One region of the Roseiflexus sp. genome, then DNA from elsewhere that is predicted to be linked to it. Evidence: riboswitches for the same ligand, from Rfam matches in the RefSeq annotation. Region 1 holds a riboswitch; the other holds the start of a gene.
The links. Region 1 has a riboswitch for cobalamin ahead of cobO (cob(I)yrinic acid a,c-diamide adenosyltransferase). Riboswitches for the same ligand answer to the same signal wherever they lie in the genome.

Region 1 (3,407 bases):
AACGCATCGACGAACGCTGTGTTGCCGCTGAGCAGATGGGCGCGATAGAAGAGCAATCCGGCAAGAGGGCGGGTTTCATCAGCGGCGTCAGCGCAACACGACGACACCGGCGTATAGACGCCGTGCATCGGCAGTTCGACCGGCGGATCGTACCCCCAACCGCTCAGCAGCAGGTGATCACTGAGGCATTGCAGACCGTTGGCAAGGTTCGAGAGACCGCCATACTGGAAATAGGCGCTGACCAGCAACGCTAGCGGCACACCGACCGTCGAGCGCGCCATGAGGTCCGGGTCGAGGGTTTCGACGGCTGGCAGGCAGAGCAGGAAGCCGCCAGCGGCGCGCGCCCACTCCTGGAGGCGGTCCAGTCCATAGGCGAAGGCGGCGGCGCTGTGGAGACGCACGATCACCACTGCCACGCCGGGGAGCAGGTCGCGCAGCAGATGATCGACAGCAGCATCGTCCGGCAGGCGACCGATATGCGCAACCCGCAGCGGTGCAAATCCTTCCGGCAGCAGCGCACACGCCTGTTCGAGCGCCAGCAGATCGGTATCCGCCTGACTGAGCACCAGAATCCCATCGCCGATCATCGCGGGCAGCGGTTCGGAGCGCCGCTCGCCAGGCGCACTGCCATCCCACGCAAACCCATTGAAGAGGAGCGGCGCCAGCGCAGGCGGCGGCGGCAGGTCGTAGTCGGTCGCCAGCAGCGCTTCGATGTAATCGTACAGCACAGGGATGAGCGCCTCATCGTTGAGCGAATGGAACCAGTACGGTCGTCCATCGATCAGAAGGAGCGCGACGTTCGCCAGCGGGCATGGACCCAGGCACCCGCCCTGGCTCAGATGGACGCGGTTGCGCAGTTTGCGCCGCTCCCATTCCTCGTGGTAGATGTCGGTGCGAACCGGCGCAAAACCACGCTCTGTGTGACCACAGCAGCAACCGGTGGCGCAGACGATCAGCATCCCCCGACGCGCCCCGGCATTGACCAGGCGACCGTCGCTGCGCTGCACCATGTTGCGCTTCAGGCGTTCCACGACGTGCGTTCCTTTCAAAGACGCCGTTTGCCGTTCAGTACTCGATGCCTTTTTGCGCCCGAATGCCCTGATCGCGGAACGGATGCTTCACCTCGCGCATCTCCGTCACAAGATCGGCGAAGTCGATCAGCGCCTGGGGCGCATTGCGCCCAGTGATAATCAGGTGCAGCATCGGCGGCTTATGCTGGCGCAGCCACTCGATCACCTCTGCCGTCTCGATCCAGCCGTAGATTAGCGCATACGTAAACTCATCCAGCAAAAAGACATCGTACTCACCGCTGGCGATCCGCGCTTTTGCCGTCTCCCAGCCGTGAATCGCCTTCGCCTGCGTCTCATCGAGGTCACGGCTCGTCCAGGTAAACCCATCACCCATCGGCGTCAGATCGATACCCATGCGCTGAAGGGCGCGCAATTCGCCATAGTTGGCATTTTCGTGCTTCAGGAACTGAATGCCGCCGACCCACATATCACGCCCCCAGGCGCGGAGCAGGATACCGAGCGCTGCGGTGGTCTTCCCTTTGCCATTGCCGGTATTGACTATCACCAACCCCTTCTTCACCCGATTGGCGCGCGCCGCCTTGCGCCGCTCCTCGGCTTCCGCCGTCGAACCAGGGGGCGGCGCTGCATCGGTTTCCGCCGCGCTGTCTGGGATGTCATGTGCAGTTTTTGGGGTGTGTTGACTCGGATTTTCTTCCATCGAACAAACCTTTCGGTATGGCGGCGAATGAGCGAATAGGTCAACGGATCAACGAATAGGTCAACGGATAAACGTTCAACATGCAACGTGCAACGTTCAACCTCCGTCTTCCAGATACGAAAAGCCCCGGACTCTTTCGAGAACCGGGGCGACAGAGCATGACGCAATTCCTGACGGAACGCCAATTCTGTTCATCCTCCCTGGCTCGAGAAGGGCTGAACAACGGACATCGCGGCAGGCATCCTGGCTTCCGGCTGACAATTGCCGGTTACAGTTGCGGCACAGCGCTGGACTTGCACCAGCTTCCACCTTTACGCCCTGGCATCCGGGCCCTGCGGGTCACCGCAACGGTTGTTGCATTGAACAGGTGCAACCTCACGCCATCTAGCGTCCAGGAACACAAGTACGGGTGAAGGGAATAACATAGAGATTATAGCACAATTTGCAAGGCGGGAGATATGAAGGGCGCTGCGGTTCCACAAGGGTGCGACTGTCATCCTCCCGCCTCGCACCACGACCAGACCCCGCCAAGCGTCACTGAGCCGAATCGCTCATTTCCCCCTTCGTTGTACACCGTAAAACGATAGAGCCGGTCGTGATGGTCGTAGGCGTGCAGCATGGTTTCGTCGTAGACCGCTACGCTGAGAAGATACCGCCCCGCCAGTAGCGGCAGTGCCGCAATCCGCATCTCAACCACCCCTTCGCCCTGAACGGCGGGAATGTCGAGACCGGCGAACAACGAATTTGGCCCGGCAAGCACGAGACCGCTTTCATGATGAATTGCCAGACCGAACACCGGGCGCGGCACGGCTCGACAGGCGCGATAGCGGATACGAATGGTCAGCGGCGCACCGGTGTGCGCCACCACACGCGCAATACCGCTCGCATCGCACAATTCCACGCCGGTAATTTCAACCTCACGCGTGCCAAAGCGTCGGTTTGGGTCGGCAGTCAACGTGTCCTGCTGCATCAACGCCTCGCGCTCACGCCGGTTCACCTCGGCAAGGTAGGCATCGATCACCTCACCGGTTGTTCCAAGCACACGAACCGCGCCATGATCGAGCCATACCGCGCGATCACACAGCGTGCGCACAGTCTCGAGCGCGTGCGACACAAAAATAATCGTCTTCCCCATATGGCGAAAGGTCAAAATTCGATCCATGCATTTGCGCTGAAACGCCTCATCGCCAACCGCCAGCACTTCATCGGTAATCAGAATATCGGGGTCTACCGCCGTTGCAACGGCAAATGCCAGGCGCGTGTACATGCCCGAAGAATAGTACTTGACCTGTAGATCGAGAAAGTCGGCCATATCGGCAAACGCCACAATCTCTTCCAGCCGCGCCGTCATCTCGCGCCGGCTAAGCCCCATGAGCGACCCATACAGAAACACATTATCGCGACCGCTCAGTTCGGGATGAAAGCCGCTGCCAAGCTCAAGGAGCGCAGCCACACGTCCCCGCACCCGCACCCGCCCCGATGTCGGCTCGAGAATGCGGGTCATCAACTTGAGCGCAGTGCTTTTCCCGGCGCCATTGTGCCCGATCAGCCCAAAACTCTCACCACGCGCAACGCTGAAGCTCACGTTGCGCAGCGCCCAGAACTCATCCGCAGCCCTCCGCGGTCGAAAAACTCCCGATAGACGCTCGCTCAGGGTCACAGGGCGCTCGCGCTGGATC
Region 2 (3,407 bases), on a different contig from region 1:
GTTGCCGACGCCGTAGGTCATAATCAGGTCGGGCTGGAGATCGAGCGCCTGCTCGACATTCACTTGACCGCCGCCGCCGATCTCGACCAGTTCGCCGGCATCGATCTTCTTGCGCACGTCGGGGTTGTTAATGTACAGGAAACTATCGACACCAACCAGTTTGTCGAGGAGTCCGAGTTCACTCAGGTGCGGCAACTGAGTGGTGGACATGGCAACAATGCTTTTCACCGGCACTTCAATCACCAGCGCATCGCCGACATCGTCCGGCGGCGGCGTGCCGCACTGCACCAGCACATAGCGAAATTGCGCATCGGCATCGCGCCACGGGTTGAGCACCGTAATCACTTTGTAGTTGTTGAAATACTCGATGGTCCAGCCGACCGAGTCGCTCAACGAGACTTTTTCGGGGAAGTAATCAATCTCCGGATCGTAGTCGGTGACGCACCCTTCCGCCAGATTGACGGTCGGAACCTCAAGAACCGCGACCGTCGGCGCAATGGTCGGCTCAACCGTGGGCACAGCGGTTGGCGCCGCAGTTGGCGCAACCGTCGGCGCTGCCGGAACACCGGCGGGTGACGGCGCTGCGGTTTGCGGGCTACCACACGCGATCAGCGCGATTGTCAGCAGCAACAGCGTTATCCAGCGGAGCAATCGTGGCATGTTCATCCTCCTGGTGTTCAGAGCATCTTCGTATCGGCGCAGAAATGGCATTGACGACGTGGGCGCAATTCAGGGACAGTTCGCACATGCCGGCTTTGCATCCCACAGCCCGCAATCGACGCTGCCAGGCGTGGCAGCCATTCCATGGCCGAGATCGACGTGCATGGCAGCAGGCTGTCAGCGTTATCCTAACTTGCGGTCAGTCAGACCAGATGTTCGAGCGCCCGGTTCGCAAGGCGTAACGATCCACAACGCGCTTTGGCGGTCATGGACGCATGACTGCGCCCTGGCGTCAGCAGCCCCAACGGGGCTTGCACGTGCGGTGCGCGCCGTCGAACCGCGTGCAGTGAGCATGGTCGAACTGCGTCCTCAGCGAGGGCTTTTGCCCGCAGCGCCCCGGCAGTATGGTACGAATGACCGCGCGTGAGTATTAGTCCTGCGATTCACGGATACCTGGCGTCGGCTGGCTCAAGAGACGGCAAAGCCAGTTCAGCCGGGCATACTCGCGGCTCAACCGTTCCACCAGGCTCCAGCCATACGATGTAGGCAACCAGGCCAGCAGCTCGATCTCGTGCTCGATCTGAAGCAGGCGCTCCTGACATAGCGCCAGTTCGCGGTACAGGTCATCGTCATTCATATGCGTCGAGACCTCCGCCGCTCGTCTGCCAATGGTCTGAACGCAGGCGAGAGCGCATCGGTCGCCGGTGCATCGTCCAACAACGAATAACTCCGGTCTCTTCCGAGAACCGGGGTAACATGACCTGCCCAGGACGTGAAAAGGGGGTATCAGACATGTTCTCCTCCCTGACTCGAGAAGGGTCGAACACATTCAGCATCGCGGCAGGCATCCTGGCTTCCGGCAATGATCGCCGGTTACAGTTGCGGCACAGCGCTGGACTTGCACCAGCTTCCACCTTTACGCCCTGGCATCCGGGCCTGCGGGTCACCGCGATGGTATTCACTTGTGAAGCCTTGAAAACTGTCATGATGATAGCACATCTTCAGCAAAGGTGCAAGCAAGGTGAAGGGGGCGTCGATCATCGATGCTGCCGATCTCCCCTCTCCTGCCTGACGACGAGAGGCGTGAATGATTTGAACGGCGCAGTAGCCGCCTTTCTCCCCTCCTCTATGCTATCATGGCGCCATGATTATCGGGAGGATCAGAGCATGCCGCGAACCATTGAAGTCATTGTGCACGCCGATGGACGGATCGAACCGCTTGAGCCGATTGTTGTCAGCGAGGAGCGACGCGGGTTGTTGACAATTCTGGAAACGCCTTCGGAAGCGACGGAAGCGACGCAGAGCATCACATTAGCGGCACTGTTTGCCCAACTGCAATCTGAAGGACTCCTTGCTTCGCCGAAACCTGGCGCTGCTCAGACCCCGCTCATTGATGATGCAACGCTCGATGCGCTGCTGCTCACTGCAGGACTTCAGGAGACGCCTGAAGACATTCCAGAGTCACTGGAGCCGCTCTCAGAAGTTGCCCTCGATGCGCTATGGAGGCGCATTCCTGATGGCACACCGCTTTCGCAGATCGTGATCGAGGATCGTGAGGAGCGTTTCTAGTGGCGATTTTCTACGCTGATAGCAGTGTTCTGGTTAAGCGCCATATTCAGGAACAAGGCTCAGTATGGTTTCGGTATCTGACCGCATCTCGTGCAGGCAATCGAATTGAGACGGCGCGCTTGAGCATGATTGAAGTGATCAGTGCGCTGAGTCGGTGGGTGCGGGAAGGAACGTTGCCACCGACAGTCTATGCCGCTGTGCGCGATGATTTTCTGGCTTGCTGTCGACGCCGCTATCGAAATCGTGCCGATGACGGGTGATGTGCTCCGCCGGGCGCAATACCTTCTCGAACACCATCCTCTGCGCGCTTATGATGCGCTCCATCTGGCTTCGGCGCTGGAGGTGCACATCCGCCTTACGAGCGCCGGACTGCCGCCACTCACCTTTCTGGCTGCCGATGACGGCTTGCTCGGCGCTGCAACGGCTTAAGGCTTGCCCGTTGATAATCCAAATCGCTATCCCATCGGGTTCAAAACAGCGTCAGTTGCTCGCCCGCATCGACGGCGCTCTCCCACGGCAGCGGCGGCACGCCGGGCGTCCCGTCGAGACGGCGTTGCAGCGCCCGACAGAGCAGCGGCGACTCACGCTCTACCGGGCAGTGCATAAAGAAAAACACTGTCGTGTCGTCGGCAATCCATGCGCGCACACGTGTTGCCCATTCGTCGAGCAGCGGGTCGTTCCGCGCCACGTCCGGGTGGCCAATGTACCGCACCAGCGCGAAGGAGGCGCTGCGCAGCGGATGAAGCGGCACATCAGGCTTGTTGTCGCGCGCGCGACGCAGGTCCTCCTCCGCACCCGGCAGTGGTCCCAAGTCGAGCGGACGCACATCCATCAGCACCCGCCCGACGCCATACCGTTCCAGCAGCGCCATCAACGCCGCTTCTTCCTGGGACGCGTACCAGCCCGAATGGCGCACTTCGACCGCCAGACGATGCGTGGGGTTCCACGCCGCCAGCCACACAGCAAGGTCGTCCATCTGATGAGGTGAATACCCTGGCGGCAACTGGAGAAAGAATGGACCCAACCGTTCGCCGAGTGGCGCCACACGCTGCACAAAGGCTTCGGTCTCGCGCAGCCGCACCGCCAGTGATCCCTGATGGCTGATGTCTCGCGGGAGTTTGAAGCAGAAGCGGAACGATGAGGGCGTTTCGTCCGCCCATCGTTGCACCGTCTCAGCC

Region 2: linked by a shared signal. The riboswitch ahead of AC3EA7_RS18885 (hypothetical protein) and the one ahead of cobO (cob(I)yrinic acid a,c-diamide adenosyltransferase) in region 1 are both predicted to bind cobalamin.

The regions. Positions count from the first base shown of each region.
Region 1 covers NZ_JBYNRX010000079.1:74,747-78,153, reverse strand. Annotated here, with positions in the region: gene cobN (cobaltochelatase subunit CobN) at 1-1,010, opposite strand, end outside; gene cobO (cob(I)yrinic acid a,c-diamide adenosyltransferase) at 1,066-1,728, opposite strand; cobalamin riboswitch at 1,945-2,090, opposite strand; gene AC3EA7_RS14120 (ABC transporter ATP-binding protein) at 2,222-3,407, opposite strand, start outside.
Region 2 covers NZ_JBYNRX010000096.1:29,351-32,757, forward strand. Annotated here, with positions in the region: gene AC3EA7_RS18880 (ABC transporter substrate-binding protein) at 1-660, opposite strand, end outside; gene AC3EA7_RS18885 (hypothetical protein) at 1,091-1,297, opposite strand; cobalamin riboswitch at 1,483-1,626, opposite strand; gene AC3EA7_RS18890 (hypothetical protein) at 1,828-2,229, shown strand; gene AC3EA7_RS18895 (PIN domain-containing protein) at 2,434-2,658, shown strand; gene AC3EA7_RS18900 (DUF72 domain-containing protein) at 2,699-3,407, opposite strand, start outside.